4 regions of the Terrabacter sp. C0L_2 genome follow, and region 3 is predicted to be linked to each of the others. Evidence: predicted binding sites of a transcription regulator. Region 3 holds the regulator's gene; each other region holds the start of a gene.
What was found. Region 3 encodes LexA, which represses DNA repair genes until DNA is damaged. Its sites were predicted from a motif close to TCGAACANNTGTTCGA; they were not measured.
Positions count from the first base shown of each region.

Region 1 (7,230 bases), 1.1 Mb from region 3:
CCGGGCGCTGCAGTCGATGGTCGACGCCGGCACGGTCGACGTGCTGCGCACCGACGACGGCGAGGCCGTCTACCGCGCGTGCTCGACGCACCACCACCACCACCTCGTGTGCCGCAGCTGCGGTCGCACCGTCGAGGTCGAGGGACCTGCGGTCGAGAAGTGGGCCGACAAGGTGGCGAGCGAGCACGGCTACACCGGCGTCACGCACACCCTCGAGATCTTCGGCACCTGTGCCGACTGCACCGCCGCCGACGCCTGACGCCCCCCGCCCTCTCAACCGAACGCCGCGTTCGGTCTCGAAAGCCGTGCTCCAACAGCGCGTTCGAGACCGAACGCGGCGTTCGGTCTGTTCAGGCAGATGAGCGGCGGGTCAGGTGGCGTCAGGGGGTGGGGGTCGGGGTGTCGACCGCGCCGCCGTAGCGGCGGTCGCGCGCGACGTACTCCTCGATCGCGGCCCAGAGGTCACGGCGGTCGTAGTCCGGCCACAGCTGGTTCTGGAAGACCATCTCGGCGTACGCCGACTGCCACAGCAGGAAGTTGCTCGTGCGCTGCTCGCCTGAGCTGCGGACGAAGAGGTCGACGTCCGGCATCGTCGGCTCGTCGAGGTAGCGCTTGATCGTCTTCTCGTCGACCGACCCCGGGCGCAGCCGACCGTCCTTGACGTCGTGGGCGATCCGCTGAACGGCGTCCGCGATCTCGGCGCGTCCGCCGTAGTTGACGCAGAAGTAGAGCGTGAGCCCGGTGTTGTGCTGGGTCAGCTCCTGGGCGACCTCGAGCTCCTTGATGACCGAGCGCCACAGCCGCGGCGCGCGCCCGACCCAGCGCATGCGGACTCCCCACTCGTGCAGCTGGTCGCGGCGCCGACGGATGACGTCGCGGTTGAAGCCCATGAGGAAGCGGACCTCGTCGGGTGAGCGGCGCCAGTTCTCCGTCGAGAAGGCGTACGCCGACAGGTGGGTCACGCCGACGTCGATGGCGCCGGCGACGACGTCGAGGAGCGAGGCCTCCCCCGCCTCGTGACCCTTGGTCCGAGGCAGACCTCGGGCGTTGGCCCAGCGGCCGTTGCCGTCCATGACGATCGCGACGTGCTTGGGCATCAGCTCGGCCGGGATGACCGGGGCCGTCGCGCCGGACGGGTGCGGGAAAGGCTTGGCGTACATGGGTCTCCGGTCGGTCGGGATCGGGTTCGCTTGCGGCTCAGGCGGTCTGGGGCTGCTCAGGCACGCTCGACGAGGCGCAGCGAGCGGAGCCCTCGTTCGATGTGCCACTGGAGGAACGCGGACACCATGCCGTTGCCCTGGCGCCGGTGCCGCTCGTCGCTCGCGTCGGCGACGCCCCAGTCACCGGTGAGCAGTGAGGCGAGCAGCTCGAAGGTCTCCGGTGCGGGCGCGCTCGACCCGGGCGGACGGCATACGGAACAGACGGCGCCACCGGCCTGCACGTTGAACGCGCGGTGCGGACCCGGCGCGCCGCACCTGGCGCAGTCGACGAAGCTCGGCGCCCAGCCGGCGACGGCCAGCGAACGCAGCAGGTAGGCGTCGAGGACGAGGCCGGGGTCGTGGGAGCGCTCGGCGAGCGAGCGGAGCGCCCCGGCGAGCAGGAGGTACTGCTGGGTCTGCGGCTCGTGCTCCTCGGTGAGCTGCAGGGCCGTCTCGAGCATCGAGGTCGCGCACGTGTAGGCCGTGTAGTCGCGCGCGATCGCGTCGCCATAGGGCGCGAGCGTCTCGACCTGTGTCACCGTGTCGAGGTTGCGCCCCTCGTAGCACTGCACGTCGACGACCATGCCGGGCTCGAGCCGGGAGCCGAAGCGCGACTTCGTGCGCCGCACGCCCTTGGCGACGGCGCGGACCCGGCCCCGCGTGCGCGTCAGCATCGTGATGATGCGGTCGGCCTCGCCCAGCTTGTGGGTGCGCAGGACGATCGCCTCGTCACGGTAGAGGGGCATGGACTCATTCTCCCCCTCCGCGCCACCGCCGCCGCACCGCACGCGCCGGTGCGTGACTACGGGACGGGAATCGAGTCCGACAGTCGAACACGCGTTCGACTCCGTGGGCTATCGTGGGGTCATGGACCTCTCTCTCCAGGGTTCGCTCCTCGACCTCACGGACGCGATGACACTGCGCGACGTCGGCGCGGGGAAGACCCGTCACCAGCTGACCCGCGGCGCGTGGGTCGACGTGCGCCCGGGCTGGCTCGCTGCCGGTGACGAGCTCTTCACGGCCTTGCTGCGCGACGTGCCGTGGCACGCCGAGCGCCGCCAGATGTACGACTCGGTCGTCGACGTGCCCCGGCTGACGAAGTTCTACGGGGCCGGCGAGACGCTCCCCCACCCGATGCTCGTCGAGGCCCGTGAGGCGCTGAGCCGCCACTACGCGCCGGAGCTCGGCGAACCCTTCGTCACCGCCGGGTTGTGCCTCTACCGCGACGGACGCGACAGCGTCGCCTGGCACGGCGACCGGATCGGCAGGTCCCGCGACAGCGACACCATGATCGCCATCCTCTCGCTCGGGTCGGCACGCACGCTCGCCCTGCGACCCCGGGACGGTGGCTCCATCCCCGGCTCGACGGCAAAGAGCTTGCGCTATCCCCTCGGGCATGGTGACCTCGTCGTGATGGGCGGCTCGTGCCAGCGGACGTGGGACCATGCGGTCCCGAAGACGTCCGAGCCGATGGGACCGCGCATCTCCGTGCAGTTCCGCGTACCCGGCGTTCGCTGACAGGAGACTCTCGTATGCCGTTCAGCCGCTCAGGTGGCCCCCTGCCCTTCCTCGACCACCTCGCGGCCGACTCGGCGCGCTTCCGGGAGGTCCTCGCGACCGCACCCGCTGACGCGCGCGTCCCCTCGTGCCCCGAGTGGGATGCCGACGACCTGCTGTGGCACCTCGGCGGCGTGCAGTGGTTCTGGGGCGAGATCGCCGAGCGCGGGCTCACCGACGAGGACGAGGTCGACGCGATGAACGACACGCGCGAGGAGCGCCCCTCGGACCGCGCCGGGCTGCTCGCCTTCTTCGACCGCGCGAGCGAGCGACTGCAGCGCCAGCTGGCGGCGCTGCCGCCTCAGACCCCGCTCTGGATGTGGTCCGACGACAAGAGTGCCGGCTACATCCGGCGCCGTCAGGCCCACGAGGCGCTGATCCACCGGCTCGACGCCGAGCTCACCGTCGGCGCGCGCACCCCGATCGACTGCCGGCTCGCGGCCGACGGCATCGACGAGGCGCTGCGCATCATGCGGGGCCACGAGCCCGACCCGGACCTGACGCACGTCCCGGTCTCCACGCCCGTCACCATCGCCACCGTCGATGCCATGCACGCGTGGACCGTGACCCCCGTGCGGATCACCGGCACCTGGAACGGCCGCGAGATCGACGTGCAGCGCTTCCTCGTCAGAGACGGACCGGATGCAGCGGCGACCGCCGAGATCAGCGGGTCAGCCGCCGACATCGACTGCTGGCTGTGGAACCGCCCGACAGAGGGCGAGATCGTCCGCGACGGGGACGCAGCGGCCCTCTCGGCGGTCGACGCGGTGCTCGCCGACTCGATCGACTGATCGCTGCCTCGGTGCCGGGGCTCAGCGCGCGCGGCGTCCGAGCCGCGGCAGCGAGGCGTGCACCATCGCGGCCAGCGCCCCGACGAGGGGGACGAACGCGAACAGGTAGCGCGAACGGCCCTGCAGCACCAACGTGAACGCCGCGATGCCGAGCACGGACGCAGCGACGAGCAGGGTCTCGCGGCGGTACGGCGCGCGGAGCAGCCCCAGCCCGGCCACGAGCAGGACGGCGAGCCACAGTGCCTGGGTGAGGTCGGCGCGCAGCTGGTAGCCGGCGCCCTGGAAGCCGTTGAGGTCGTGGACGATCCCGGTGACGCCCGTCGCCGGCGCGAGGGTGCCGGGCAGCGAGTCCGGCCCCTCGCCCCAGGCCCAGAACATCCCGTCGCCCCAGTTCCACGCCGCCTTGTTGCCGTAGAAGGCGAGGGTGCCCCCGAGGCCGCGCTCGGCCCATCGGTCGCCGAGGAAGTCGGCGGCATACGCCCTCATCTCGTCCGGGGTGCGGCCGGTGACGGCATCGACCATGTCCCGCGAGTAGGCGCCGTAGTTGACGACGCCGCTCGACGCGCGCTGCTCGTCGGCACCCAGGGCCACCCACCACAGGACCGGAGGTGTCACCGAGGGGTCGATGCGCGAGGAGTCGACGCCGGCCACGGTGGCTGCCGCAGTCGAGAGCCCGGTGCCGAGGGCGACGAAGGCCACGGCAGACGCGGCGCAGGCGACGATGACCCCGACCCGCCTGCCGGGGGTGAGGTCGTGGTCGAACATCGCGACGACGGCTGTCAGCACCGCCGCGATGGCGATGACGACCGGCGTCGTCTTGATGGCGTAGGCGATCGACACCGACACGATGGCGAGCAGCCACAGGACCGCCCGGCCGGTGCGCGGACGCGGGGTCAGCGCCCGGACGGCGAGGGCCACTCCCCCCACGACGAACGGCATGGCGTAGAAGTCGGTGTAGGGCACGGCGAGCCAGGGGCTCGTGCCGACGAGCAGCAGCGTCACGAGCTGCGCGACGACGGCAGGCCCGCGGCCCGCAACCTGCACGACGAGGAGGTGCACGGCATACAGCGTCGCGGCCACGCAGATGCCGTTCAGCGGGATGAGGATTGCGTCCGGCGCGAGCGAGAACGCCTGTGCCACAGCGGCGCCCATGCGATCTATGGCGAGCAACGGCAGGTTGTTGGGGTAGAGCGAGAGGTAGTCGTAGTCAGCCGGGCTGAGCGGACGGCCGGCCTGCAGCGCCCGGGCAATGTCCAGCACGACGCGCGCGTCCCACCCGTAGTGGTAGCGCGTCATGAGGCCGATGACGGTGGCCACCGCGCCCCCGCCGACAGCCACGACGGCCGGCGTCCAGCGGCTCTTGGCCCAGCGCGGGAGCCGGAGCGCGGCGGCGAGCAGGACGAGCGCGACGGTGACGGGCACGACCACCTGCCAGCGGTGCGCGACGTTGACCGCCCGCGGCGCGACGAGCCCCACGACGGCGACCGCGACGAGCGAGACCCCGGCCAGTCGAAGTAGCACTCGACCGACCGGGGACTCCATGGCGCCAGACGCTACCCCACCGAAGTGGGCGCCCGATCGGACGTCTGCTCAGGCCTTGGGGACGCTGTCGCGCTCGGCCCGGTTGACCGCCGAGACGATGGCCTTGATCGAGGCCGTGACGATGGACGGGTCGACCCCGACGCCCCAGAGGACCCGGTCGCCGACCGCGCACTCGACGTAGGCCGCGGCGCGGGCGTCACCACCCGCGGACAGGGCGTGCTCGGCGTAATCCAGGACGCGCACGTCGGGCGTCCCCTCGACGGTCGAGAGCGCGTCGACGAAGGCGGCGATCGGGCCGTTGCCCGTCCCGGTGATCGTCAGGGACTCGGAGCCGTCGCGCACCGTGGCCTCGATGGTGCTGGCGCCGTCGACGGTCGAGTCCGTGACGACGTTGACGAGCTCGAACCGGCCCCAGGCGCGCGTCGGGTCGGGCAGGTACTCGTCCTGGAAGCGCGACCACAGCTCGGCGGGAGCGACCTCGCCGCCGTCCTGGTCGACGCCGCGCTGGACGACACCGGAGAACTCGATCTGCAGCCGGCGCGGCAGGTCCATCTGGTGCTCGGTCTTCATGATGTAGGCGACGCCGCCCTTGCCGGACTGGCTGTTGACACGCACGACGGCCTCGTACGAGCGGCCGAGGTCGTGCGGGTCGATCGGCAGGTAGGGCACTCCCCAGACGAGGTCGTCGATGCTCGTGCCCTTCTCCTTGGCCTCGGCGGCCATCGCCTCGAAGCCCTTCTTGATGGCGTCCTGGTGCGAGCCGGAGAAGGCCGTGAAGACGAGGTCGCCGCCGTAGGGGTGGCGCTCCCCCACCGGCAGCTGGTTGCAGTACTCGACAGTGCGACGCACCTCGTCGATGTCGCTGAAGTCGATCTGCGGGTCGATGCCCTGGCTGAAGAGGTTCATCCCGAGCGTGACGAGGCAGACGTTGCCGGTGCGCTCGCCGTTTCCGAAGAGGCAGCCCTCGATGCGGTCGGCGCCGGCGAGGTAGCCGAGCTCGGCCGCCGCGACGCCCGTGCCGCGGTCGTTGTGCGGGTGCAGGCTGACGACGATCGACTCGCGACGCTCGAGGTGGCGGATCATCCACTCGATCGAGTCGGCGTAGACGTTGGGCGTCGCCATCTCGACGGTGGCCGGCAGGTTGACGATGATCTTGTGGTCGGGCGTCGGGTCGATGACGTCGACGACCGCGTTGCAGATCCGCATCGCGAAGTCGAGCTCGGTGCCGGTGTAGGACTCGGGCGAGTACTCGTAGTAGATCGTCGTGTCAGGGATCGTCTCCTCGAGCTTCTTGCACAGCCGCGCCGCCTGGACGGCGATGTCGATGATGCCGTCCTGATCGAGGCCGAAGACGACCTTGCGCTGCAGCGCCGACGTCGAGTTGTAGAAGTGGACGATGGCCTGCTTGCTGCCGCGGATCGCGTCGTAGGTGCGCTCGATGAGGTGGTCGCGGCACTGCGTCAGCACCTGGATCGTCACGTCGTCGGGGATGTGGCCGCCTTCGATGAGCTCCCGACAGAAGTCGTAGTCGGTCTGGCTCGCGGACGGGAAGCCGACCTCGATCTCCTTGTAGCCCATCTTGACGAGCAGCTGGAACATCCGCAGCTTGCGCTCGGAGTTCATCGGGTCGATGAGCGCCTGGTTGCCGTCGCGCAGATCGACGGCGCACCAGCGGGGCGCCTGCTCGATGCGCTTCGTGGGCCACGTGCGGTCCGGGAGCTCGAAGGGGATCTGCTCGTGGAACGGGACGTACTTCTGGAACGGCATTCCCGACGTCTGCTGGGGGTGGATCATCGCTGCACTCTCTTCGTCTGCGTTTCGCTCGGTGTCCGGCCGGACACGAGGAACTCCGCGACGAGGAGGGCCGGGATCAGGCCTCGTCGCGGCAGAGAAGAAGGAGGCTCACCGCTCGCACCTGTTCACCGTATGCCGGTCGTTGCGTCGCGTCCACCCCTCGGGACCGGTGCCCGCATCGTGAGACCCTTGCGCGATCCGTGGGCGACGGAGGAGCGCGTCAGCGGTAGGCGGGACGGATCCATCGCCAGTAGGACACGTGTCTCAGGAGCCATCCCTGCGCCCACACCACGGCGCTCACCAGGACCACCAGCTCGACCACGAGCCAGACGTCCGTCGCGCGGCGC
Region 1 covers NZ_CP143557.1:3,870,334-3,877,563, forward strand. The annotation lists gene U5C87_RS18035 (Fur family transcriptional regulator) at 1-259, shown strand, start outside; gene U5C87_RS18040 (isoprenyl transferase) at 381-1,160, opposite strand; gene recO (DNA repair protein RecO) at 1,217-1,945, opposite strand; gene U5C87_RS18050 (alpha-ketoglutarate-dependent dioxygenase AlkB) at 2,067-2,717, shown strand; gene U5C87_RS18055 (maleylpyruvate isomerase family mycothiol-dependent enzyme) at 2,732-3,547, shown strand; gene U5C87_RS18060 (hypothetical protein) at 3,569-5,089, opposite strand; gene leuA (2-isopropylmalate synthase) at 5,138-6,883, opposite strand; gene U5C87_RS18070 (hypothetical protein) at 7,104-7,230, opposite strand, start outside.
Region 1: U5C87_RS18050 (alpha-ketoglutarate-dependent dioxygenase AlkB) is a predicted target of LexA. The motif match lies at 2,029-2,044, and genes of this name have one in related genera.

Region 2 (7,230 bases), 860 kb from region 3:
GGCGGCCGCCGTCACCTTGGCTGCGGTGTCGCCCGTGAGCAGCTTCTCGTCCGAGCGCATGGGCTTGCTCGGGTCGGTGTTGCCGTTGCCGTTCATGCCCGGGCCCCGGCACGCTCTCCGACCTGTCCGTAGGCGCCGCTCGTCGCGGTGCCGGTGCTGCCCGTCTCGTCCGCGCTCGCGAGGGCTGCCCCGCCGAGCGCGAGCGCCGACGCGGCCACGATGCCGGCCCCGGCCAGCGCGATGGTCTTGTGCTTCATGCGTTCCACTCCTTCGATGGGCTGGCCTCGTGCCAGCTGTGTCCACCGTCGGTGGCGGCCCTGTGCCGACCCCCTCGTCGGGGTGGGGAGGTCCTGTGAGACCGGGGTCGACCTGTGAGCCCGGTCAGGCCGAGGGCGTCAGGTCTCCTGGTCGAAGGGTTGCTCGAGCCGTTCGTCGGCTCGGGGTGGCGACGGAGGTGTGAGCGGCGGTGGAGGCGGCCCGGTCGGCGCGTCCTGCCCTCGGCGTCCGGACGGCACGGCGATGCCCACGCGTTCGCCCCACGCGTCGTAGCGGCGCTTGTAGCGGCGGATGCGGCCGGCCACCTTGTAGACGAGGAACGCCCCGAGCAGGAGCAGGACCAGCGCGATCGCCGCAGCCCACCACGGGTGGGCGATGGCCAGGGCCGTGACACCGGTGACCGTGACGTCCTCGGTGGTGCTGACGAGGACGTTGCTCGCCGGCTCGGGGGAGGTGTTGACGGCCGCGCGCAGGCCGGCCTTGATGCCGTGCGAGATGAGGGCGGTGACGCCACCGGTCGCGGCGCCGATCGCCGCGTCGAGGCTGGCCGTGTCGTGGCCGATGAGGTAGCCGATGGTGGCCCCGACCGCCGGCCTGACGACCGTGTGCACCGAGTCCCAGACGGAGTCGACGTAGGGGATCTTGTCGGCGAGCATCTCGACCGCGAAGAGGATGCCGGCGCCGATGAGCACGTCGGTGCGCGCCAGGGCGTTGGGGATCTGGCTGAGGTTGAAGATCTTGTCGGCGAGCCCGAGGACGAGCACGACCGCATACGCGTTGATTCCGCTGCCCCACCCGGTGGTGAAGGCCATGGGGATGAGCTCGGCGCCCACGACACTCCTTCGGTCGTGCGCCGGCGGGTGCGCCGGTGCGTCTGCTGCCGGGCCGGACGGCCGAGCACAGGTCCAACGTCCCTGACGCTCCCGCATTCCCGGAGGTCGCGCAACGGGGCGCGCTGCGGGTGCGGCGGACAGTGGGCGGACAGTGGGCGGACAGCGGAACGGGCCCGATCCGTGAGCGGACGGGACCCCTGCACCCCTCCGTTCGCGGACCGAACCCGCGGCTCCACCCTGCCGGTGGGGGCGACGGGCGGACCTGAGCACACGTACTCAGATCCGCCCGTTTCGTGCCATGTGCGTGGACCGTGCGGGTTGGCCCTGCCCGTGGAGCCGCGTCGCGCGGAGCGGCTCCCAGGGTCGTCTCGCCGGGGTTCCGGGCGCGTCCACGCCGTTCTTGACACGGTGTCGGCGGCGGGGGTTAGGGTTGTCGTATCGAACAGGTGTTCGAATAAAGATGTCAGTTCAGTCGTCGGTTGGTTGTCGGACCGCTCGTGTGGGGCGCGGGTGGTTCGGGTCGTGATGTCCGGCCTCGACGGGTCCGAGGGAGACGTGTCGTGGTGCGCAGGTTCAGTGACTCCGTGCAGGTGAGAGTGCGGGAGCAGGAGCAGTCCGGGGTGTCCCGGCAGCCTCCAGGAGGCGAGGCTTCCGGGGTGTCGCCCGAGGCCTTCATCTGGCGTGGTCGTCTCTACGTCGTGCGCGGCGTCCTCGCGCATTGGCGCGAACGACGGGCGTGGTGGCGCGACGCGCTCGACGCCGACGAGGCGCAGGTGCGTCCCGGCGAGACGCTCGTCGCCGCCGCGAGCGAGCAGCACGTCTGGCGGGTCGAGGCGAGCCCGGGCTGGTCGTTCGCCCCCGGGGTCTACGACCTCGCCCACGACGAGCTCCCGCGCGGCGACCACTGGTCGCTCGTCCGGGTCGCCGACTGAGACCACCCGTCAACACGTCCGGAAGAAGAGGAGACCACCGTGACCACCGCCCACTTGCGCCGCCCACCCATCTCGGTCGCCGTGCTCGACCTGCTCGAACGGGCCCGCACGACGCTCGAGTCCGCCTGCCGCACCAGCGAGGCGTCCGAGCGCTACCGCGACGCCCACCTCGGTGCCCTGCGCGCCGCGGCAGCCATCGTCGCGGCCCGCACCGCCCCGACCCCACGAGCGCGGCCCCGCAGCGTCTGGCAGGTGCTGCCCGGCGTCGCGCCCGAGCTGGGGGAGTGGGCCGCCTTCTTCGCCGCCTGCTCGGCCCACCAGTCGGTCATCGACCGCGGCGGCCACCTCAGCGCGCGCGAGGCCGACGACCTGCTGCGCCAGGCCGAGATGTTCCTGGAGATCGTCCAGGACCTGCTCGGGATCCCCCTGACGGTCCCGCTGCCGCAGTCGATCACGCCCGTCTCGAGGGGCCGGGCGACCGGAGGGTGACGACGAGCATGACAACACCCAGCATGACGACTCCCACCACGACGACGGCCAGCACGACGGCCAGCACGACGGCCAGCACGACCGGCTCCTTCGCGAGTCGCCTCACCAGCGCGCCGAGCCGTGCGGCCGGCGCGGCCGGCGCGGCCGGCGCGGCCGGCGCTGCCGGCGCTGTCGGCGGCACGGCCGAGAGCTTCGTGCACCTGCACGTCGCCTCCGGCTACTCCATGCGCTACGGCACGGCCAAACCCCACCAGCTCGTCGAGCGCGCGGCCGCGTTCGGGCAGCCCGCTCTCGCCCTGACCGACCGCGACGGCCTCTACGGGGCGGTCAAGTTCGTCCGTGCCTGCATGGAGCACGACGTCGCCCCGATCCTCGGGGTCGACCTCGCCGTCGGGCCCGAGCAGCCCGAGCGCCACCGGCCTGTCCGCACCCCGGTCCGCGGTGGCGCGCTCGTCGACCCACGACTGCCTCGCGTCACCGTGTTGGCCCGCGGCAGCAGCACCGGTCTCGCTCCGGGCGAGGGATGGGCGGCGCTCTGCCGCCTCGTCACCGCGACACACCTGCGCGGCGAACGCGGCAACCCCGTCACGACCGCGAGCCTCGTCGCCGAGCACGCCGGCGCGTTCGCGACGTCTCCCACGCCCTCGCCCGCCACCTCGCCCACCACGTCGCCCACCACGTCGCCCACCACGTCGCCCACCACGTCGCCCACCACGTCGCCCACCACGTCGCCCACGGCGGCGGCCGGTCGACGCATCGAGCCCGGCGGACGGCATACGCCATCGGTGGCGGACGGTAGGCCCTCCCGTCTCGTCGTGCTCCTCGGTCCCGACTCCGACGTCGGTCGCGCGGTGCTCGCCAAGAGGCGCGACCGTGCGCGGTCGGCCCTCGAGCGCTGGGTGGCCCTGCTCCCGCGCGGCGCCGTCGTCGTAGAGGTCGTGTGCCACGGCGGTCCCGAGCACCAGCCCGGCAGCCTCGGCCAGGCAGCCCGCATGCTCGCGCTCGCCCGCGAGGTCGGCGTGCCGAGCGTCATCACGGCAGCGGTGCGCCACACCGACCCGCAGGACGCCGCCATCGTCGACGTCCTCGACGCCGCCCGCCGGCTCGTCGCCCTCGACGCGCGCCACCTCGACCGCGTCACGACGGCCGGGCACCTGTCACCGACGCCCCTCATGCACGCGCTCGCCCTCGACGTCGTCCAGGTCTCCGGACCCGGTCTCGTCGGCGGTGGGGCGCTCGCCCGCGAGCAGGCGCGCGAGCTGCTCGCCCGCACCACGGCGCTCGCCGCCGAGTGCGTCCAGGACCCACGGGCCGACCTCGGCATCGGCTCGGTGCACCTGCCCGAGCCGGGGGTGCTCGGCATCCGGCCCGGCACCAACCCGCACCGCGTCCTCGCACGCCGCTGCCGCGAGTCCATCCCGGCCCGCTACCCGGGCCGCACCGAGAGCGAGCTCGTCGCCGTCAGCGACCGGCTCGAGGACGAGCTCGGGGTCATCGAGACCCTCGGCTACGCGACCTACTTCCTCACCGTCGCCCAGGTGTGCGACCTCATCCGCGAGATGGGGGTCCGGGTCGCGGCCCGCGGGTCCGGCGCGGGCTCGCTCGTCAACTACCTCCTCGGCATCTCCGGCGTCGACCCGATGCGGCACGGCCTGCTCATGGAGCGCTTCTGCTCGCCGCTGCGGGCCGAGCTGCCCGACATCGACATCGACGTCGAGTCGGCCCGGCGCACCGAGATCTACGAGCGCATCCTCGACCACTTCGGCGGCGACCGCGTCACCTGCGTCTCGATGATGGACACCTACCGGGTGCGCCACGCGATCCGCGACGCCGGCGCGGCGCTGGGTCTGCCGCCGCCCGAGATCGACGCCATGGCCAAGGCCTTCCCGCACATCGCGGCCCGCAACGTGCGCCACGCGCTCGCCGAGCTGCCCGAGCTGCGGGCCAGCGGCCTCGACGTGCCGCGGCTGCAGCTGATGTTCGACATCGTCGAGCGGCTCGATGGGCTGCCGCGGCACATCGCGCTGCACCCGTGCGGGGTCGTGCTCTCCGACTCCGTCCTGCTCGACCGCACCCCGGTCGAGGCGAGCTGGCTCGGCTTCCCGATGAGCCAGTTCGACAAGGACGACGTCGAGGAGATGGGGCTGCTCAAGCTCGACGTCCTCGGCATCCGCATGCAGTCGGCGATGGCCCACGCCGTGGCCGAGGTCGAGCGGGTCGACGGCGACCACGTCGACCTCGACGACGAGTCGCAGGTGCCCTTCGACGACGAGCCGACCTTCGAGCTCGTCCGGTCGACCAAGACCCTCGGCTGCTTCCAGATCGAGAGCCCGGGCCAGCGCGAGCTCATCGGTAAGTTCGGCCCGCGCACCTTCGAGGACCTCATCATCGACATCTCGCTCTTCCGGCCCGGGCCGGTCAAGAGCGACATGATCATCCCGTTCCTCAACGCCCGGCAGGGGTGGAAGGACCCCTCCTACCTCCACCCGACTCTCGTGCCGGCGCTCGAGGAGACCGAGGGCGTCGTCGTCTTCCACGAGCAGGTGCTGATGATCGTCGCCGAGACGACCGGCGTGACCCTCGCCCAGGCCGACGAGGTGCGCCGGGCGCTCGGCACCCCCGACGGCCAGAAGCGCATCGAGGCGTGGTGGCGGCCTGCGGCCCGCGACCGCGGCTACGCCCCCGACGTCGCCGACAAGATCTGGGAGGTGCTCAAGGCCTTCGCCTCGTTCGGCTTCTGCAAGGCCCATGCAGCAGCGTTCGCGCTGCCGACCTACCAGTCGGCGTGGCTCAAGACGCACCACCCGGCCGCCTTCCTCTCCGGGGTGCTCACCCACGACCCCGGGATGTATCCCAAGCGGCTCATCCTCGACGACGCCCGCACCTTCGGCATCGCGATCCTCGGCCTCGACGTCAACGTCTCGACCGGCGCCTACCGCTTCGAGCGCACCGACGACGGCGGCGAGGCCATCCGCCTCTCGCTCGCCGACGTCCACGGCATCAGCGAGGCCGAGGTCGCGCAGATCGTCGCCGGCCAGCCCTACTCGAGCCTCGCCGACTTCTGGCAGCGTGCCCACGTGTCGCGACCCGTCGCCGAGAAGCTCGTGCTCGCAGGTGGGTTCGACGCGCTGCACGACATCGACCTCGGTGGCCCGTCCCGTCTCGACGAGAGCGGGACCGGCGTCGTGGGCCGGTCCCGGGGCGGTCTCGGACGTCGTGGCCGGGTCACCCGGCGCGACCTGCTGCTCCACGTCGCCGAGCTCGACCGGTGGTCGTCCTCCCAGCGCTCGTCGCGCCGGTCCGGCTCCCGGGTCTCGGCCGCGAACCGGTCTGGCTCGACGCGGGGACGGGTCACGTCGGTCTCGGCCACCGGCGACATCAGGGCCCTCGCCGCCGCGCAGTCCCAAGCCTCCGCCGGGGCGCCCGAACACCTCGCGACGCAGCTGACGCTCGACCTCGGCGACACCCCGCGCCTCTCCGCGACGAGCGGACTGCCCGAGATGACCGGTCCCGAGCAGGTCCGGGCCGAGCTCGAGGTGCTCGGGCTCGACGCCAGCGGGCACGTCGTCGACTTCTACCGTCCGCTGCTCGACGCGCTCGGCGTCACCCGGGCGCGTGACCTCCTCGCCGGGCGCAGCGGGCGCGAGGTCCTCGTGGCCGGGGTCAAGGTCGCCACCCAGACCCCGCCGATCCGCACCGGGCGCCGGGTGGTCTTCCTCACCCTCGACGACGCCACCGGCCCGTCCGACCTCACCTTCTTCGAGGACGTCCAGGGCCCGTATGCCGCGACCGTCTTCCACTCGTGGCTGCTGCTCTGCCGCGGGGTCGTGCGGCGCACCGGCCCGCGCGGCGTGTCGATCCGGGCGACCGGTGCGTGGGAGCTCTCGGCGCTGCAGGACGCGTGGACCTCCGGCGGGATCACCGCCGTGCGTGACGCGCTCGACGCCGCCGACCGCGCTGCCTGGGACCGGGCGACCGCGCTCGCCGGAGCCGACGGGTCACCGGCCGGGGTCGGCGAGGGGCCCGAGGGTCGGCGGGTGCTCGTCCACGCGTCCGGGTTCAAGCAGTCCCCGTACGCCGACATCAAGCCGGCGGGCGAGGACGTCAGGGGTCCGCGGGGCACGAGCGGGCTCGTGCCCTCCGACACCGTGGGCGGTCCGCCACGCAAGCTGTGGCACGCGAGCCCGGGAAGCTCGGGGCACTAGGGTGAGGACGCACACGAAGCCCACGCAGCACCACGCGTACCACGTTCCCAGACGGAGGATCCCGTGCCCGACGAGCAGCGCCCCCAGCGACGTGGAGGGGTCCGGCCGTCGGCCGTCGTCTCGGCCGTGGGCCGCATCGCCGACGAGTGCAGCACCCACCTCGGCCGTCCGCTCGAGGTGCTCGACCTCGGCGGTGGCACCGGTGGAGTCGCCGTCCCGCTCGCCGAGGCCGGCCACCACGTCACCGTCGTCGACCCCAGCCCCGACGCGCTCGCCTCGCTTGCCCGACGGGCCCGCGAGGCCGGCATCGAGGGCCGTGTCACCGCCGTCCAGGGCGACGGAGACTCCCTGGGCTCCGTCCTGGCCGGTCGTCACGTCGACCTCGCCTGCTGCCACGGCACGCTCGAGTTCGTCGACGACCCTGCAGCCACGCTCCACGCGATCGCTGAGGCCCTCGGCAAGGGCGGCGTCCTGTCGCTACTCGTCTCGGGCCGG
Region 2 covers NZ_CP143557.1:3,577,346-3,584,575, reverse strand. The annotation lists gene U5C87_RS16490 (hypothetical protein) at 1-96, opposite strand, end outside; gene U5C87_RS16485 (hypothetical protein) at 93-257, opposite strand; gene U5C87_RS16480 (DUF4126 domain-containing protein) at 396-1,109, opposite strand; gene U5C87_RS16475 (DUF6504 family protein) at 1,607-2,041, shown strand; gene U5C87_RS16470 (SAV_6107 family HEPN domain-containing protein) at 2,081-2,530, shown strand; gene U5C87_RS16465 (DNA polymerase III subunit alpha) at 2,755-6,735, shown strand; gene U5C87_RS16460 (class I SAM-dependent methyltransferase) at 6,799-7,230, shown strand, end outside.
Region 2: U5C87_RS16475 (DUF6504 family protein) is a predicted target of LexA. The motif match lies at 1,548-1,563, and genes of this name have one in related genera.

Region 3 (7,230 bases):
TGTGCCGTGGACGCGGAGGTCGGCAGGCCCGCGAGCCCGTGGCGCTCGACCGCTTCGAGGAGGGCGTGGCCGTCGGCCTCGAGGTCGCGGGAGCGGTCGTGGACGGACAGCCGGTAGGCGAGGACGCGTCGTTGGATCTCGATGACCTCGGCCCACGTCCAGTGCTCGTGGCGCGCGAGCTGGCCGAGCATCGCCGCGAGCATGGGGCCGCCGACGGAGGGCGGTGGGTTGAGGGCGATGTCCCAGGACCCCACGGTCCTCATCGTCGGGGTGCGCACGACGGCTTCGTATGCCGTGAGGTCGGCGGCCGTGACGAGGCCACCGTTCGCGGCCATGTCCGTCACGAGCACTCGACCCACGGCGCCGGTGGTGAAGAGTGAGACCCCTTGTGCCGCAAGCAGGTCGAGGATGTCGGCGAGGTCGAGGTTGAGGGAGGTCTCGCCGGGCTCGAGCGGGCCGCCGTCGGCCCCCGTGACCAGCGCATGCGCCTCGGGGTCCTCGCCGAAGAGCGTGTCGCGGACGAGACCGAGGTAGAGGGCCGCGGCGGCGCCCACGCGGTAGCCCTCACGGCAGGCGCGCGCCGAGGGCTCGACGAGACGTCGCCACGGCGCCGACCCGTACCGGTCCCGGGCGAGTGAGAGTGCTTGCAGCGCACCGGAGTTCGCGACCGCGCCGTGCCCCGCGCCGATGGTCACCCCACCGCCGTAGTCGGTGGGGACCTGTCGCACGCCGCGCCCGAAGGCGGACGGATCGAGTCCACGTCCGGGCATCTCGACGTTGCCGTCGACGACGACCGGGTCGGCGCCCGCCAGCCAGACGTTGACGAAGGCCCCGCCCATGAGGCTGACGACGCCGGGCTCCGTGCTCATGGCGGCGAGGGAGGCGGCGATCGCCGCATCGACGGCGTTGCCGCCCTCGTCGGCCACTTCGAGGCCGGCCTGCAGGGCGGCCGGGCCGGGCGCGGCCAGCGCGACCCGGGTCATGAGGTCGCTCGGCCGAGCGAGTGGTACTCCGGGTTGGGCACGAAGCCGAGCGCGGTCGACACGCGGTTGGTGAGGTTGAACATCCCGACCACCTGGACGAGCTCGACGATCTCGTGGTCGTCCAGGCCGACCGCGCGCAGCGGCTCGAGGTCGGACTCGGTGACCTCGGCGGGGCGCAGCGTCAGCTTCTCGGCGTAGGAGGCCATCGCGTACTCCCTCTCGGCGAGCCCCGCCTGGCGCCAGTTGGAGGCCACGAGGTCGGACGTGACCTCGTCTCCGGAGTGCTCCCGCAGGGCTGCCCCGTGGCTCACCTCGCAGTACGTGCACCGGTTGACGCTGCTGACCACGACGGCCAGCAGCTCGCGGTCGGCGCTGCTCAGGTGCCCGTCCTTGTTGACGAGGAGGTTGAAGTAGCCCCACCAGGCGAGGAACTGCTCGCCGTTGACCGCCTGGGTGCGGAACACGTTGGGCACGAAGCCGAACGCCTCCTGCGCCTTGTCCCAGAGGCGACTCACGCCCTCCGGGACGTCGTCGCGCTCGGGCACGGGCAGGTAGGAGATTCGCTTGCGGTCACCCATGAGGCCACCGTATGCCGGGTGCGGCCTCCGCGCCCGTGGCGCGCCCGGCGCCGGACGGCGGTCAGCCCTTGGCGCTGACGAGCTGGGCGGGGGAGACCTTGGGGTCGGCGCCGGCGGCCTCGCACAGCGCGTCGAGCGCCGCGGCGACGGCAGGGACCCGCAGGAGGTCGGGCGTCGTCACGGCGAGGATCTGGCGGCGCGACGCGGGGGCGAGCGGCAGGGTGGCCACCTCGTCGTGCTTGGCGGCGTTGAGGATGAGGTCGGGCACGAGCGCGACGCCGAGGCCGGCGGTCACGAGCCCGAGCTGGGCGACGTAGTCCTCGGTCTCGAAGGCGACGTTGGGGCGGAAGCCGGCGGTGTCGGCGAGGGAGAGCAGGTGCCCGCGGCAGCGCGGACAGCCGGCGATCCACTCCTCGCCCGAGAAGTCGGAGAGCGTGGCGGCCTCGTCGCCGGCGTGAGCGTGTGAGCGCGGCACGACGAGCCGCACCTCGTCGTCCATGAGGCGACGCGTGACGAGCAGGGAGAGGTCCTCCTCGAGCTCGCCGAGGTCACCGCCCTCGTAGGCGAAAGCCACGGCGACGTCGCAGTCCCCTCTCCGCAGGGCGGCCAGCGACTCGGGCGGCTCGGCCTCCGTGAAGGTGACGGTGATGTCGGGGTGGCGGGCCTTGAGGATGGCGAGCGTGCGGGGCACGAGCGTGGCCGACGAGCTGGGGAAGGCCTGGAGCCGAACGCGGCCGGCGCGCAGCCCGGCGATGGCCGTGATCTCCTCCTCGGCCGCGTCGAGCGCGGCGAGGACGCCGACGGCGTGGCGTGCGAGCACCTGGCCGGCCTCGGTGAGCCGGACCTGGCGGCCGTAGCGCTCGACGAGGACCGTCCCGGTGCGCTGCTCGAGGCGTCGGACCATCTGCGAGATGGCCGGCTGGGTGAAGCCCAGCGCGTTGGCGGCGCTCGTGAAGCTTCCCTCGTCGGCAATGGCCTTCATGACCCGCAGGCCGGCAGCATCGATCATGTCCCCGATCATAACCGATGATTATGCAATCTGTGAGATTGCGTGCACGGCGTTCGCGTGACCGACTGGGCGGCACCGCGCCCGCAGACCCTCGACGGGTGGCCGGGGGGACGCGAAGACCGACGTAGGCTGACCGGGTGCACCAGGCGAACGGCATACCGCAGGAGGCGACGCCCGCGACGGGTCCCACGGTGACGGCCACGACCCGGCTGTCGACGTCACGCACCCTGCCGCTCGAGACGCACGACCTCGGCACGTTCGACGACCTCGTCGACCTCGTCAGCGCCGGCGGGGTCGTCGTGCTCTCCGGCGCGGGGCTCTCGACGGAGTCGGGCATCCCCGACTACCGAGGGCCGGACGGGACCCGCCGCGTCGAGCCCATGACCTACGGCGAGTTCGCCGGGTCCGGCGAGGCGCGCCGGCGCTACTGGGCGCGCAGCTACATCGGGTGGCAGCGCTTCAACGCGGCCGAGCCCAACGAGGGACACCGCGTCGTCACCGACCTGCAGCGCGCCGGCTACGTCGGGCCCATCATCACGCAGAACGTCGACGGCCTCCACCAGGCCTCCGGGGCCACCGACGTCATCGAGCTGCACGGGTCGCTCGACCGAGCCGTCTGCCTCACATGCGGCGAGTACACGACGCGAGTCGGCCTGCACGAGAGGATGACCGAGGCCAACCCCGGCTTCATGGAGCGCTTCGCCGAGGCCGCGCAGTCGGTGGGTTCGCAGTGGGGAGAGCAGGTTCGGCCCGACGGTGACATCGTGCTCGCGGACTCGCTCGTCGCGTCCTTCCACGCTCCGCGCTGTCTCGTGTGCGGCAACGACACGGTCAAGCCCGACGTCGTCTTCTTCGGTGAGTCGGTGCCGAAAGCCGTGGTGGAGCAGTGCTTCTCGCTCGTCGAGGGGGCTGGCGCCGTGCTCGTGCTCGGGTCGTCGCTGTCGGTCATGAGCGGCTACCGCTTCGTCCGGCGCGCGCACCAGCGGGACGTGCCCGTCGCCATCGTCACGCGGTCGGCGACCCGGGGCGATGCCGAGGCGACGCTGCGCCTGCATGCGCCGCTCGGTCCGACGCTCGAGGACCTGCGCGGCGCTCTCGGCCACTGACCGGCGGCCGGGCTGCCCTGTCGCCGAGGACTACTCGGCCACGGACCGGGCCGACCGGGCCTCGGCGCCATCGATGGCGCGCAGGTCCCACAGCTCCTTCGTCTGCACGCCCCAGTAGGTGCAGAACAGGACGATGATGATGACCTCGGAGATGAGCACGAGGTGGTCGAAGCCGTTCACCGTCAGGGCCGCGAGGACCGTCACGCCGAGGGCCACGGCGAGGGCCACCGCGATGGCGATGTAGATGCGTTTGTAGACGGCGGCCTCGTCGGCGCCGCGGTGCCGGTCCTCGGCGCGGGCGGCGCTCAGCACCATGACGGCGATGACTCCCGCCACCATCGTGCCCGCTGCGACGCCGTGGCTCAGGGCGATGAACCGGTCGCGCAGCACGAGGAAGAGGACGAGCTCGCCCAGCAGGACCGCGCCGCAGACGACCATGGCCACGACCGACCTCGCAGTCGGTCGTTCGGCCGGGTCACGCGTCATCGCGCCGCGCTTGAGCCAGGCGGTCACCCCGGCCGCGAGGACCGCCACGACGATGAGGGACCAGACGTTGTTGCGCACGGCCGCCGCGATCTCGGCCGGCGTCTGGCTGTAGGCGTTGGGCCCGCAGCGGCCGTCGGGCACGGTCGGGACGAGGGCGACGACGAAGGCCATGAGGCCCGAGAAACCCAGCAGCACGTCCTCCTCGGGGGAGTGACCCTTGTAGGCGATGAGGCTGGCGCCCAGGGCGCACAGCGACCCGACGAAGACGGCGCGCGCGGGCGTGTAGTAGTACGCACTGATCGACCCGAGCCAGCACGAGTGGCCCGTCTCCCACCACCACTGGTAGCCGACGGAGAGCAGCAGCATGAGCAGCAGCGCGATCATCGCCCCACGCAGGTAGCGGTAGGTGAGGACGACGTCCCGCGTGCGCGACGAGGTCACCGGTCCGGGCCTCAGATGCGGCGCAGGACCGCGGTGACCTTGCCGAGGATCGTGGCGTGGTCACCGTCGATGGGGGAGAAGTCGTCGTTGTGCGGCATGAGCCACACGTGGCCGTCCTTGCGCTTGAACGTCTTGACGGTCGCCTCGTTATCGAGCATGGCCGCGACGACGTCGCCGTTGTCGGCGTGCTGCTGCTGGCGCACGACGACCCAGTCGCCGTCGCAGATCGCCGCGCCGACCATCGAGTCGCCGTTGACCTTGAGCAGGAAGAGGTCGCCCTCGCCGACGAGCTGCTTGGGCAGGGGGAAGACGTCCTCGACGACCTCCTCTGCCGTGATCGGCACGCCTGCCGCGATCTGTCCGAGGACGGGGACGTAGGAGGCCTGCGGGCGCGCGTCACCCGAGTCCGTCTCGGTGTCGTACTGGTCGCCCCGGGGCCGCGGCGGCGTGGCGTCGCCGGCGCGGTAGCCGAGCTCCTCCGCCTTGGCGTCGGGGGAGACGACCTCGAGGGCGCGTGGCCGGTTGGGGTCGCGTCGCAGGTAGCCCTTGGCGACGAGCGCGTTGAGCTGGTGGGAGACGCTCGACGGGCTGGCCAGGCCGACCGCGTCACCGATCTCCCGCATGCTCGGCGGGTAGCCGCGGCGGTCGACGGAGTTGCGGATGACCTCGAGCACCCGCCGCTGGCGGACGGTCAGGCCGTCGCCGGTCTCGCGATCGGGAAGCTCGGTCACGCCCATGGTGTCCCCTTCGTCGGGTCTTCGAGGCCCCGCCGGCCCGTGGAGTGACGCTGGTGAGGGGCCAGTGTCAGTGGTGGCTGGTGAGGTCTGTGGTGTGAGGAAAGACTACGGAGTTCGAACACAGTTGCCAAACACCTGTTCGATGCGTGTCTCGACTTCATCGAACATACGTGCTACAACTCGTACAGACGTTCTATCGAACATGTGTTCGCAAGTTCAGGAGCAAGGGGAGGTCACCATGAGCGCCATCGTCCTCGAGGCCGTTCGCCAGCAGCACACCGAAGGGCCCGACGGGTCCCGGTCGACCCGCCGACCCCGGCTCGTCCTCGTGCCCACCGGAGCCGAGGCGGTCCGGGAGGCGCGGGCGGTGCGGGCCACCCAGCCGCCCCTGAGGCTGACCCGGTTCGGCCGCCTCGTCGTGTCCCTGCTCGTCGCCGGGGTCGTCTCGGTCCTCGGTGTCGGCCTGGCGGGTCAGCTCGCGTCCGCCTCCGGTGAGCCGCGCACGGTGACGGTTCAGTCGGGCCAGACCCTCTCCGGGATCGCCGCCCGTGAGCTGCCCGAGCTCGCCGTCGCCGACGGGGTTGTCGAGCTCCAGCTCGCCAACAGCCTGAGCACCGCGGCGATCCACGCGGGACAGCAGCTCGTCATCCCCGCACGCTGACCTGACGTGCCCCTCGGGGCCGATCGCGTATGCCGTGTCCCGGCCGCGCGTCGACCGCCCCCACCCGATCTGCCGCGTTGGCTCCACCTTCAGCGGCTGGCGCGAGCGGCGCTTCGACCCCGTCGCTCCTGCCCGGACGCCGCACCCCTCATCGGGGTGCGGCGTTCTGCTGTTCCCGGCGCCCTTGCGGCGCAGCCGATCCCGTCCGGTCGACACCGCCGATGGTCGTCTGCAGTCATCCGCACGCATGGGCGGCCGACCCTGTGGATGACGCGCACGACCTCACCGGCCGCGACCTAGCGTTGCTGTCCTCGGGAAGGAGCACAGCATGCGTTACGACGTGGACACGACCGCACTGCGCGAGGACGTCCTCTCCATCGAGGAGGTCCTGCTGAAGGTGCGAGGCCTCGGGATCGCGGAGGAGCTGAGACCGATCGCCGCAGCGATGCCCGGCGGCCGGTGCGGTCCGGGGCTGCACCAGGTCGCTGCGGCCTGGGAGGCGCGGCTGGCTGCGACCCGCGGGGACCTGCAGGAGCTCGGGCGCGGGCTGGCCGTCGCGGCGGACACCTACGACGCCGTCGAACAGTCGGCACGGCTGGGCGTCCACGCCTCCTTCGGGGTCCGGTCGTGAGCGTCGCGGGTGCTCCTCTGATGTCCGTCCGCGACATCCGCTCAAGCCGGCCCCAGTCCCTGGCAGCCGTCAGCAGGGGCCTCGAGGGTCGCCGTCAGCGGGTCCTAGGCCTGGCTGAGCTCGTGCTGTGGCGCCGATCGGCGACCTCCCGTTGGTCGGGCGCGGCGTCCTCGGCTGCGGCAGACCGCTACGGGACCGTGGTCGCCGGCCTCGGGCAGCTGGCCGCGAGCATCGCGGTCGCCGGTCACGCCGTCGGGCACGCCGCCGGTCGCATGCAGTCGGCGATCGACCTCGTGGTCCGGGCCGACAGGCGGGCGGCCGAGGAAGGGGCGTGGGTCGACGACGACGGGCAGCTCCTCCTCCCTGTGCGTGCCTCGCTGGGTGACCCCGCCCTGGAGGCGCACCGCGCCCGGCTCGACGAGCTGCTGCGCGCCGAGGTCCACTCCTGCCTCCTGCAGGCGCGCCGGGTCGCGTCCCAGAGCGACGACGACCTGTTCCGGGCCCTGCTCTCGTCGGCCCGCGGGGCGACCTCGTCGTCCGGGGCCGGTGCCCGGGCCGCGGGAACGGTCACGCTGCCGGCGGCGCCGCCGACCGCCTC
Region 3 covers NZ_CP143557.1:2,720,598-2,727,827, forward strand. The annotation lists gene U5C87_RS12490 (gamma-glutamyltransferase) at 1-983, opposite strand, end outside; gene U5C87_RS12495 (peroxidase-related enzyme) at 980-1,561, opposite strand; gene U5C87_RS12500 (LysR family transcriptional regulator) at 1,623-2,570, opposite strand; gene U5C87_RS12505 (Sir2 family NAD-dependent protein deacetylase) at 2,708-3,676, shown strand; gene U5C87_RS12510 (hypothetical protein) at 3,707-4,603, opposite strand; gene lexA (transcriptional repressor LexA) at 4,615-5,340, opposite strand; gene U5C87_RS12520 (LysM peptidoglycan-binding domain-containing protein) at 5,579-6,001, shown strand; gene U5C87_RS12525 (hypothetical protein) at 6,330-6,632, shown strand; gene U5C87_RS12530 (alpha/beta hydrolase) at 6,653-7,230, shown strand, end outside.

Region 4 (7,230 bases), 580 kb from region 3:
GACGTTGAGCGCCGAGCTGAAGTCGCGCATCTGCTTCATCCGCTTGTTCTGGGTGAAGAACAGCCAGCCCAGCAGCAGCAGGGGCAGGGCGAAAATCAGCAACGAGAAAGTCCCGTTGTTGTTCATGTCAGCTCAGTCCTTCGTGTCTTCGTCCGGTCGGTGCACATGCGCGCCACGCCCGTCGATCGGGTCGGATGTCGCGTCAACGACCAAGGGCACCGGATGGTGCCGCGGCAGCGGCGATGGTGCCCGCAGGAGTCTACGTGCGCCGGTGCAGTTTGTCAGACCGACTCGGGCCGTTGTGACGCGGGCGCGGGTCACGTTTTGGTCGCACTCGACAGGCCCCGGAGGGGCCCGACTCAGCCGTCGAAACGGGCTCCGCCGGCCTCGTCGATGGGCAGCGTGGCCGTCCACAGCGCCTGCGAGTCTAGCGGCGGGGTGAGCCCGAGGTGCTCCCACGCGAGGCCCGAGGCGGCGCGTCCGCGTGGCGTGCGCACCATGAAGCCCTCGCGCACGAGGTAGGGCTCGGCCACGGTCTCGACGGTGTCGGGCTCCTCCCCCACGGCGACGGCGAGCGTCGACAGGCCGACGGGGCCGCCGTTGAAGCGGCGGCAGAGCGCCTCGAGGACGGCGCGGTCGAGCCGGTCGAGGCCGCGCTCGTCGACGTCGAAGAGCTCGAGGGCCTGGCGCGCTGCCGTGTGCGTGACGCGGTCCTCGCCGTGCACCTGGGCCCAGTCGCGCACCCGGCGCAGCAGCCGGTTGGCGATGCGCGGGGTGCCTCGGGACCGCAGCGCGATCTCGCGGATGCCGTCGTCGTCGGCGTCGAGGCCGAGCAGGCGGGCCGACCGGTGCAGGATCGTCACCAGGTCGGCGGCGGCGTAGTAGTCGAGGTGCCCGGTGAAGCCGAAGCGGTCGCGCAGCGGGGCGGGCAGCAGGCCGGCACGGGTGGTGGCGCCGACGACGGTGAAGGGCGGCAGCTCGAGCGGGATCGCCGTGGCGCCGGGGCCCTTGCCGATGATGACGTCGACACGGAAGTCCTCCATGGCGAGGTAGAGCATCTCCTCGGCCGAGCGGGACATCCGGTGGATCTCGTCGAGGAAGAGCACCTCGCCCTCGGCCAGGGAGGACAGCACCGACGCGAGGTCGCCGGCGTGCTGGATGGCGGGACCGGACGTGATCCGGATGGGCTGCTCGAGCTCACCGGCGACGATCATCGCCAGGGTGGTCTTGCCCAGCCCGGGCGGACCGGACAGAAGGACGTGGTCGGGCGGGGTGCCACGCCGCTTGGCGGCCTTGAGCACGAGCCCGAGCTGGTCGCGCACGCGCGTCTGGCCCGGGAAGTCCTCAAGCCGCTTGGGGCGCAGGGCCGCCTCGACCTGCCGCTCGTCGGTGTCGCCGGCGGCGTCGACGATGCGGGCCGTCGCGTCGAAGGAGCCGTCGTCCCAGACGTCCGGGGCCTGCTCGAGCTCCCACGAGCGGTCGACGCTCATCGGCCGAGCTCCTGCAGGGCCGCGCGCAGCAGCGCGGACACCCCGGCGCCGTCGGCCGCGAGTGGCGCGACCTTGTCGAGGGCGTCGTCGGCCTGACGAGCGGTCCACCCGAGGCCGACGAGCGCCTCCCGGACCTGCTCGCGCCAGGCCTCGCCGGTGTCGAGGTGCACCGCCTCGGAATGGCCGGCCGAGCCCGGCAGCGCGCCGAGCTTGTCCTTGAGCTCGAGGACCATGCGCTCGGCGCCCTTCTTGCCGATGCCGGGCACCTTGGTCAGCGCGACGAGGTCGCCCGTGCCCAGGGCCACGCGCACCGCGTCGGGAGAGTGCACCGCGAGCACCGCGAGGGCGAGCCGCGGACCGACGCCCGAGACGGTCTGGACCGTCTCGAAGACGTGCTTCTCGTCGTCGGTGGCGAAGCCGTAGAGCGTCAGGGAGTCCTCGCGCACGACGAGGCTCGTGGCGAGCTCGGTGGGCTGCCCCAGCCGCACGGACGTCGCCGTGGCGGGGGTGGTGTGGACGAGCATGCCGACCCCGCCGACGCCGACGACGACGGAGTCGAGGCCGACCTTGAGGACGGTGCCGGAGAGCGAGGCGATCATCGGGGCTGGGCTCCAGGGTGCGGGGGTAGCGGTCGGGTGGTCCGGGCGGCGTCGCCGGGCTGGGTGGAGGCGGCACGGAGCCGCTGCACGGGTGGCGCCGCACCCGGGGGCACACGCCGGGGTATGCCGCTCCCCCGGTTGCCGGTGCGCGCGAGCACCTCGAGCCGTGCCTCCTCGAGACGGCTCTGGGTACCCCCGCGCCACACGTGGCAGATCGCGAGCGCGAGCGCGTCGGCGGCGTCGGCGGGCTTGGGTGGCGTGTCGAGTCCGAGCAGCCGGGTCACCATCGTGGTGACCTGCGCCTTGTCGGCCCGACCGCTGCCGCTGACCGCGGCCTTGACCTCGGTCGGGGTGTGCAGGGTGACCGGCAGGCCGAGCCGCTCGGCGATGATCATGACGATCCCCGTGACCTGCGCGGTGCCCATGACGGTGGAGACGTTGGTGTCGGCGAAGACCCGCTCGATGGCGACGGCCTCGGGACGGTGCCGGGCGAACCACTGGCGCATCTCGTCCTCGACCACCACGAGGCGTCGCGGCGTGGGGTCGGTGGACGGGGTGCGGATGACGCCCACCTCGACGAGGGAGAGCTTGCGACCCGGGACGCCGTCGACGACGCCTACGCCGCACCGCGTGAGCCCGGGGTCGACCGCGAGGACGCGCACGGCATACCTCCAGGTCTGTGGGCGGGGCGGACGATCCGAACAGGTGTTCGGGACAACGCTAGCCGCGCTCCCCCGAAAGCACGGGAGGCACGCCGGTCCCGGCGTGCCTCCCGTGCTGCGGCTGGTGCCGTCTGGTGTGGCTCAGTCCTCGTCCTCGTCGAGCTGCGCGAGCACGTCGTCGGGGATGTCGCCGTTGGCGAAGACGTTCTGCACGTCGTCGCTGTCCTCGAGCGCCTCGATGACGCGGATCATCTTGCGCGCACCGTCGAGGTCGAGCGGGACCTGCAGGTTCGGGACGAACGACGCCTCGGCCGACTCGTAGTCGATGCCGGCGTCCTGGATGGCCTTGCGAACCGCGACGAAGTCGGTGGCCTCGGAGATGATCTCCCACGTGTCGCCGTTGTCGTTGACCTCCTCGGCCCCCGCCTCGAGCACGACCTCGAGGATGTCGTCCTCGGAGCCGGCGTCCTTGAGGACAGTGACGACACCCTTGCGGTTGAAGACGTAGGACACCGAGCCCGGGTCGGCGAGCTGGCCGCCGTTGCGGGTCAGGGCCGTGCGCACCTCGGCGGCGGCACGGTTGCGGTTGTCGGTGAGGCACTCGATGAGCACGGCGACGCCGTTGGGGGCGTAGCCCTCGTACATGATCGTCTGCCAGTCGGCCGCGCCCGCCTCGGCACCCGATGCGCGCTTGACCGCGCGGTCGATGTTGTCGTTGGGGACCGAGGTCTTCTTCGCCTTCTGGATGGCGTCGTAGAGCGTCGGGTTGCCCGCGGGGTCGGCGCCGCCCTGGCGGGCCGCGACCTCGATGTTCTTGATGAGCTTGGCGAAGAGCTTGCCGCGCTTGGCGTCCTTGGCCGCCTTCTGGTGCTTCGTGGTGGCCCATTTGGAGTGGCCGCTCATGCAGTGTCCTCGCGTTCCGGTGACTGGCGTGCACCCGACTGCTGGAGTCGGTGCGCTCTGACGATCGAGACGAACTCGGCGTGGATCCGGCGATCGGCCCCCACCTCAGGGTGGAAGGACGTGGCCATGAGGTTGCCCTGCCGGACCGCGACGATCCTACCGGCGGCCGCGCCCTCGCTCACGCGGGCGAGCACCTGGACGTCCGGACCGGCCTGCTCGACCCACGGTGCGCGGATGAAGACGGCGTGCACGGTGCCGGTCGAAGCCGGCGGCGTCGCATCGCTCCACGCGTAGTCGAGGTCCTGCTCGAAGGAGTCGACCTGTCGGCCGAAGGCGTTGCGTCGCACCGTGATGTCGAGCCCGCCGAGGGTCTGCTGGTCGGGCCGGCCGTCGGCGATGCGGTCGGCGAGCATGATCATGCCGGCGCACGAGCCGTAGACCGGCAGCCCCTCGGAGATCCGGCGCACGAGCGGCTCGCGCAGGTCGAAGGCGCGGACGAGCTTGTCCATCACCGTCGACTCGCCGCCGGGGATCACGAGGCCGTCGACCTGCTCGACCTCTGCCGGGCGGCGGACCGTGACGGTCTCGGCCCCGAGGGCGGTCAGTGCCGCGAGGTGCTCGCGCACGTCGCCCTGGACAGCGAGGACCCCGATCCGGGGTCGCCCACCGGCGTCGCCGGTGTCGCTGACGCCGCCCGTCGGGTCGTCGGCCTGCGGCGGCGGGGCGGGACTCGGGGGCGTACCGGTGGTCGTGGTCGTGCTCACCGGCCAAGCCTAGAGCGCCGGCGTCGAGGTCACGGCCACGGGTCGGCGCACCGGGAGCGTCTGGCATACGAGACGGCAGCGGGACCGGCCCTGACGTCGGCGGGACCCGAACGGATACGTTGCGCCCATGACGACGGTGCACACCCATGACGACCTGATCGCCCGCGCTGCGGAGTCCGACGACGCCTCACCCCTGCGCGACGCGCGAGAGCTCTTCTCCCTCCCCGACGACGTCATCTACCTCGACGGCAACTCGCTCGGTGCGCTGCCGAAGGCCGTGCCCGCGGTCGTCGACGACGTGATGCACCGACAGTGGGGCGAGCGGCTGATCCGGTCGTGGAACGAGGCCGACTGGTGGGGCGCGCAGACCCGCGTCGGCGACATCGTGGGGCGGCTCGTCGGTGCCGCACCGGGCCAGGTCGTCGTCACCGACTCGACGTCCGTCAACCTCTTCAAGGCCGTCATCGGCGCGGGACGCCTGCGGCCGGGTCGCACCGTGGTGCTCACCGACCCCGACTCGTTCCCGACCGACCTCTACATGACCGAGTCCGCCGCCGCGCTCGCCGGCCTGGAGGTGCGCCGGGTGCACCCGCGAGACGCGGTCGCGGCGATCGCCGAGGTCGGCGACGCCCTGGCCCTCGCGTCCTACTCGAGCGTCGACTACCGCACGGGCGAGCTGTGGGACCTGCGCGCCGTCACCGAGGCCGCCCACGCGGTCGGCGCGCTCGCGTGCTGGGACCTGTGCCACTCCGCGGGGGTCATCGAGGTCGACCTCGACGCGGGAGGTGCGGACCTGGCGATCGGCTGTGGCTACAAGTACCTCAACGGCGGCCCCGGCGCCCCGGCGTTCCTCTACGTCGCGACCCGCCACCAGGACGACTTCGACCAGCCGCTGACCGGCTGGCAGGGTCACGCCCACCCCTTCGAGATGCGACCCGACTACGAGCCGGCGCCCGGCATCACCCGCGCCCGGGTGGGCACCCCGCCCCTGCTGTCGGTGCTCGCCCTCGAGGCGGCGCTCACGGCATACGACGGCTACTCCCCCGCCGACGTGCGTGCGGCGTCCCTGTCGGTGACGGGCACCTTCATCGAGGCGCTCGACACCCTCGGCGTGGACCTGCCCCTCGCCACGCCGCGCGACCCCGAGCGGCGCGGGTCGCAGGTCTCGCTGCGTCACCCGCAGGCCTTCGCCGTCGTCCAGGCGCTCATCGCCCGCGGCGTCATCGGCGACTTCCGCGAGCCCGACATCATCCGGCTCGGCTTCGCACCGCTCTACGTCACGCACGTCGACGCGGTGCGGGCAGCCGTGCACGTCAAGGAGGTTCTCGACGGACGCGAGTTCGAGCGCCCGGAGTTCGCCGAGCGCGGCGCCGTCACCTGACACGTCGTGCGGCGGATGGTCCTGCGTCCGGTGGGGTGATCACCACAACGGACGCAGGATCATCCGCTGATCGATCCCGGTGGCAGTCGGCGCAGTGCCGCCCCACCAGCACGTCGACGTTGTCGCTTCGCCTGTGCCAGCGCCCACCCCACCCAGGAGGGACGGACGTGCGTATGCCGCCGCGCCCGGTGGGCACGACGGCATACGTCAGCGGGTGGCTGGGTGGCCGGAGGTCACCAACCGCGCTCGGCGAGCCGGTGCGGCTGCGGGATCTCGTCGACGTTGATGCCGACCATCGCCTCGCCGAGGCCGCGGGAGACCTTGGCGATGACGTCGGGGTCGTCGTGGAAGGTCGTCGCCTTGACGATGGCCTCGGCGCGCTGGGCCGGGTTGCCCGACTTGAAGATGCCGGAGCCGACGAAGACGCCCTCGGCGCCGAGCTGCATCATCATGGCGGCGTCGGCGGGGGTGGCGATGCCACCGGCCGTGAAGAGCACGACGGGCAGCTTGCCGGCCTCGGCGACCTCCTTGACGAGCTCGTAGGGGGCCTGGAGCTCCTTGGCCGCGACGTAGAGCTCGTCGGGGCTCATCGAGCGCAGGCGGTTGATCTCGGCGCGCAGCGTGCGCATGTGCGTCGTCGCGTTGGAGACGTCACCCGTGCCGGCCTCGCCCTTGGAGCGGATCATCGCCGCGCCCTCGGTGATGCGGCGCAGGGCTTCGCCGAGGTTGGTCGCGCCGCAGACGAAGGGCACCGTGAACTGCCACTTGTCGATGTGGTTGGCGTAGTCGGCCGGGGTCAGCACCTCGGACTCGTCGATGTAGTCGACGCCGAGGCTCTGCAGCACCTGGGCCTCGACGAAGTGGCCGATGCGGGCCTTGGCCATGACGGGGATCGAGACGGCCTCGATGATGCTGTCGATCATGTCGGGGTCGCTCATCCGCGACACGCCGCCCTGGGCGCGGATGTCGGCGGGGACCCGCTCGAGTGCCATGACGGCGACGGCGCCGGCGTCCTCGGCGATCTTGGCCTGCTCGGCCGTGACGACGTCCATGATGACGCCGCCCTTGAGCATCTCGGCCATGCCGCGCTTGACGCGCGTCGTGCCGGTGGAGCCCGCTGCCTGCTGGTCAGCCGCGGGCGTGCTGCCCGTGGTCGGGGTGGTGCTCACGATGTCCTGCTTTCCCGTGATCTGGGTGTTGGGGTTGCCTCAAAGCGTAGGCCCACGAGAGCGCCGCCCACGACCGGGCCCTGGACCGCGCACGACCGGGTCCGGTCGGCGGCGACCTGCTGTGATACGCGTCAGGCGACGGTGAGGTGCTCGGGCGACTCGTCGTTGAACTCGACGGTGTGCGGCAGCGGCGTGTAGCCGGCCAGGTGGAAGAGCCGGATCGTCCACTTGCGGCGCACGCGGCGCACGTCGGTCACCGCGT
Region 4 covers NZ_CP143557.1:3,302,042-3,309,271, forward strand. The annotation lists gene yajC (preprotein translocase subunit YajC) at 1-126, opposite strand, end outside; gene ruvB (Holliday junction branch migration DNA helicase RuvB) at 360-1,490, opposite strand; gene ruvA (Holliday junction branch migration protein RuvA) at 1,487-2,089, opposite strand; gene ruvC (crossover junction endodeoxyribonuclease RuvC) at 2,086-2,751, opposite strand; gene U5C87_RS15090 (YebC/PmpR family DNA-binding transcriptional regulator) at 2,893-3,654, opposite strand; gene pdxT (pyridoxal 5'-phosphate synthase glutaminase subunit PdxT) at 3,651-4,307, opposite strand; gene kynU (kynureninase) at 4,546-5,799, shown strand; gene pdxS (pyridoxal 5'-phosphate synthase lyase subunit PdxS) at 6,033-6,881, opposite strand; gene U5C87_RS15110 (hypothetical protein) at 7,100-7,230, opposite strand, start outside.
Region 4: ruvC (crossover junction endodeoxyribonuclease RuvC) is a predicted target of LexA. The motif match lies at 2,787-2,802, and genes of this name have one in related genera.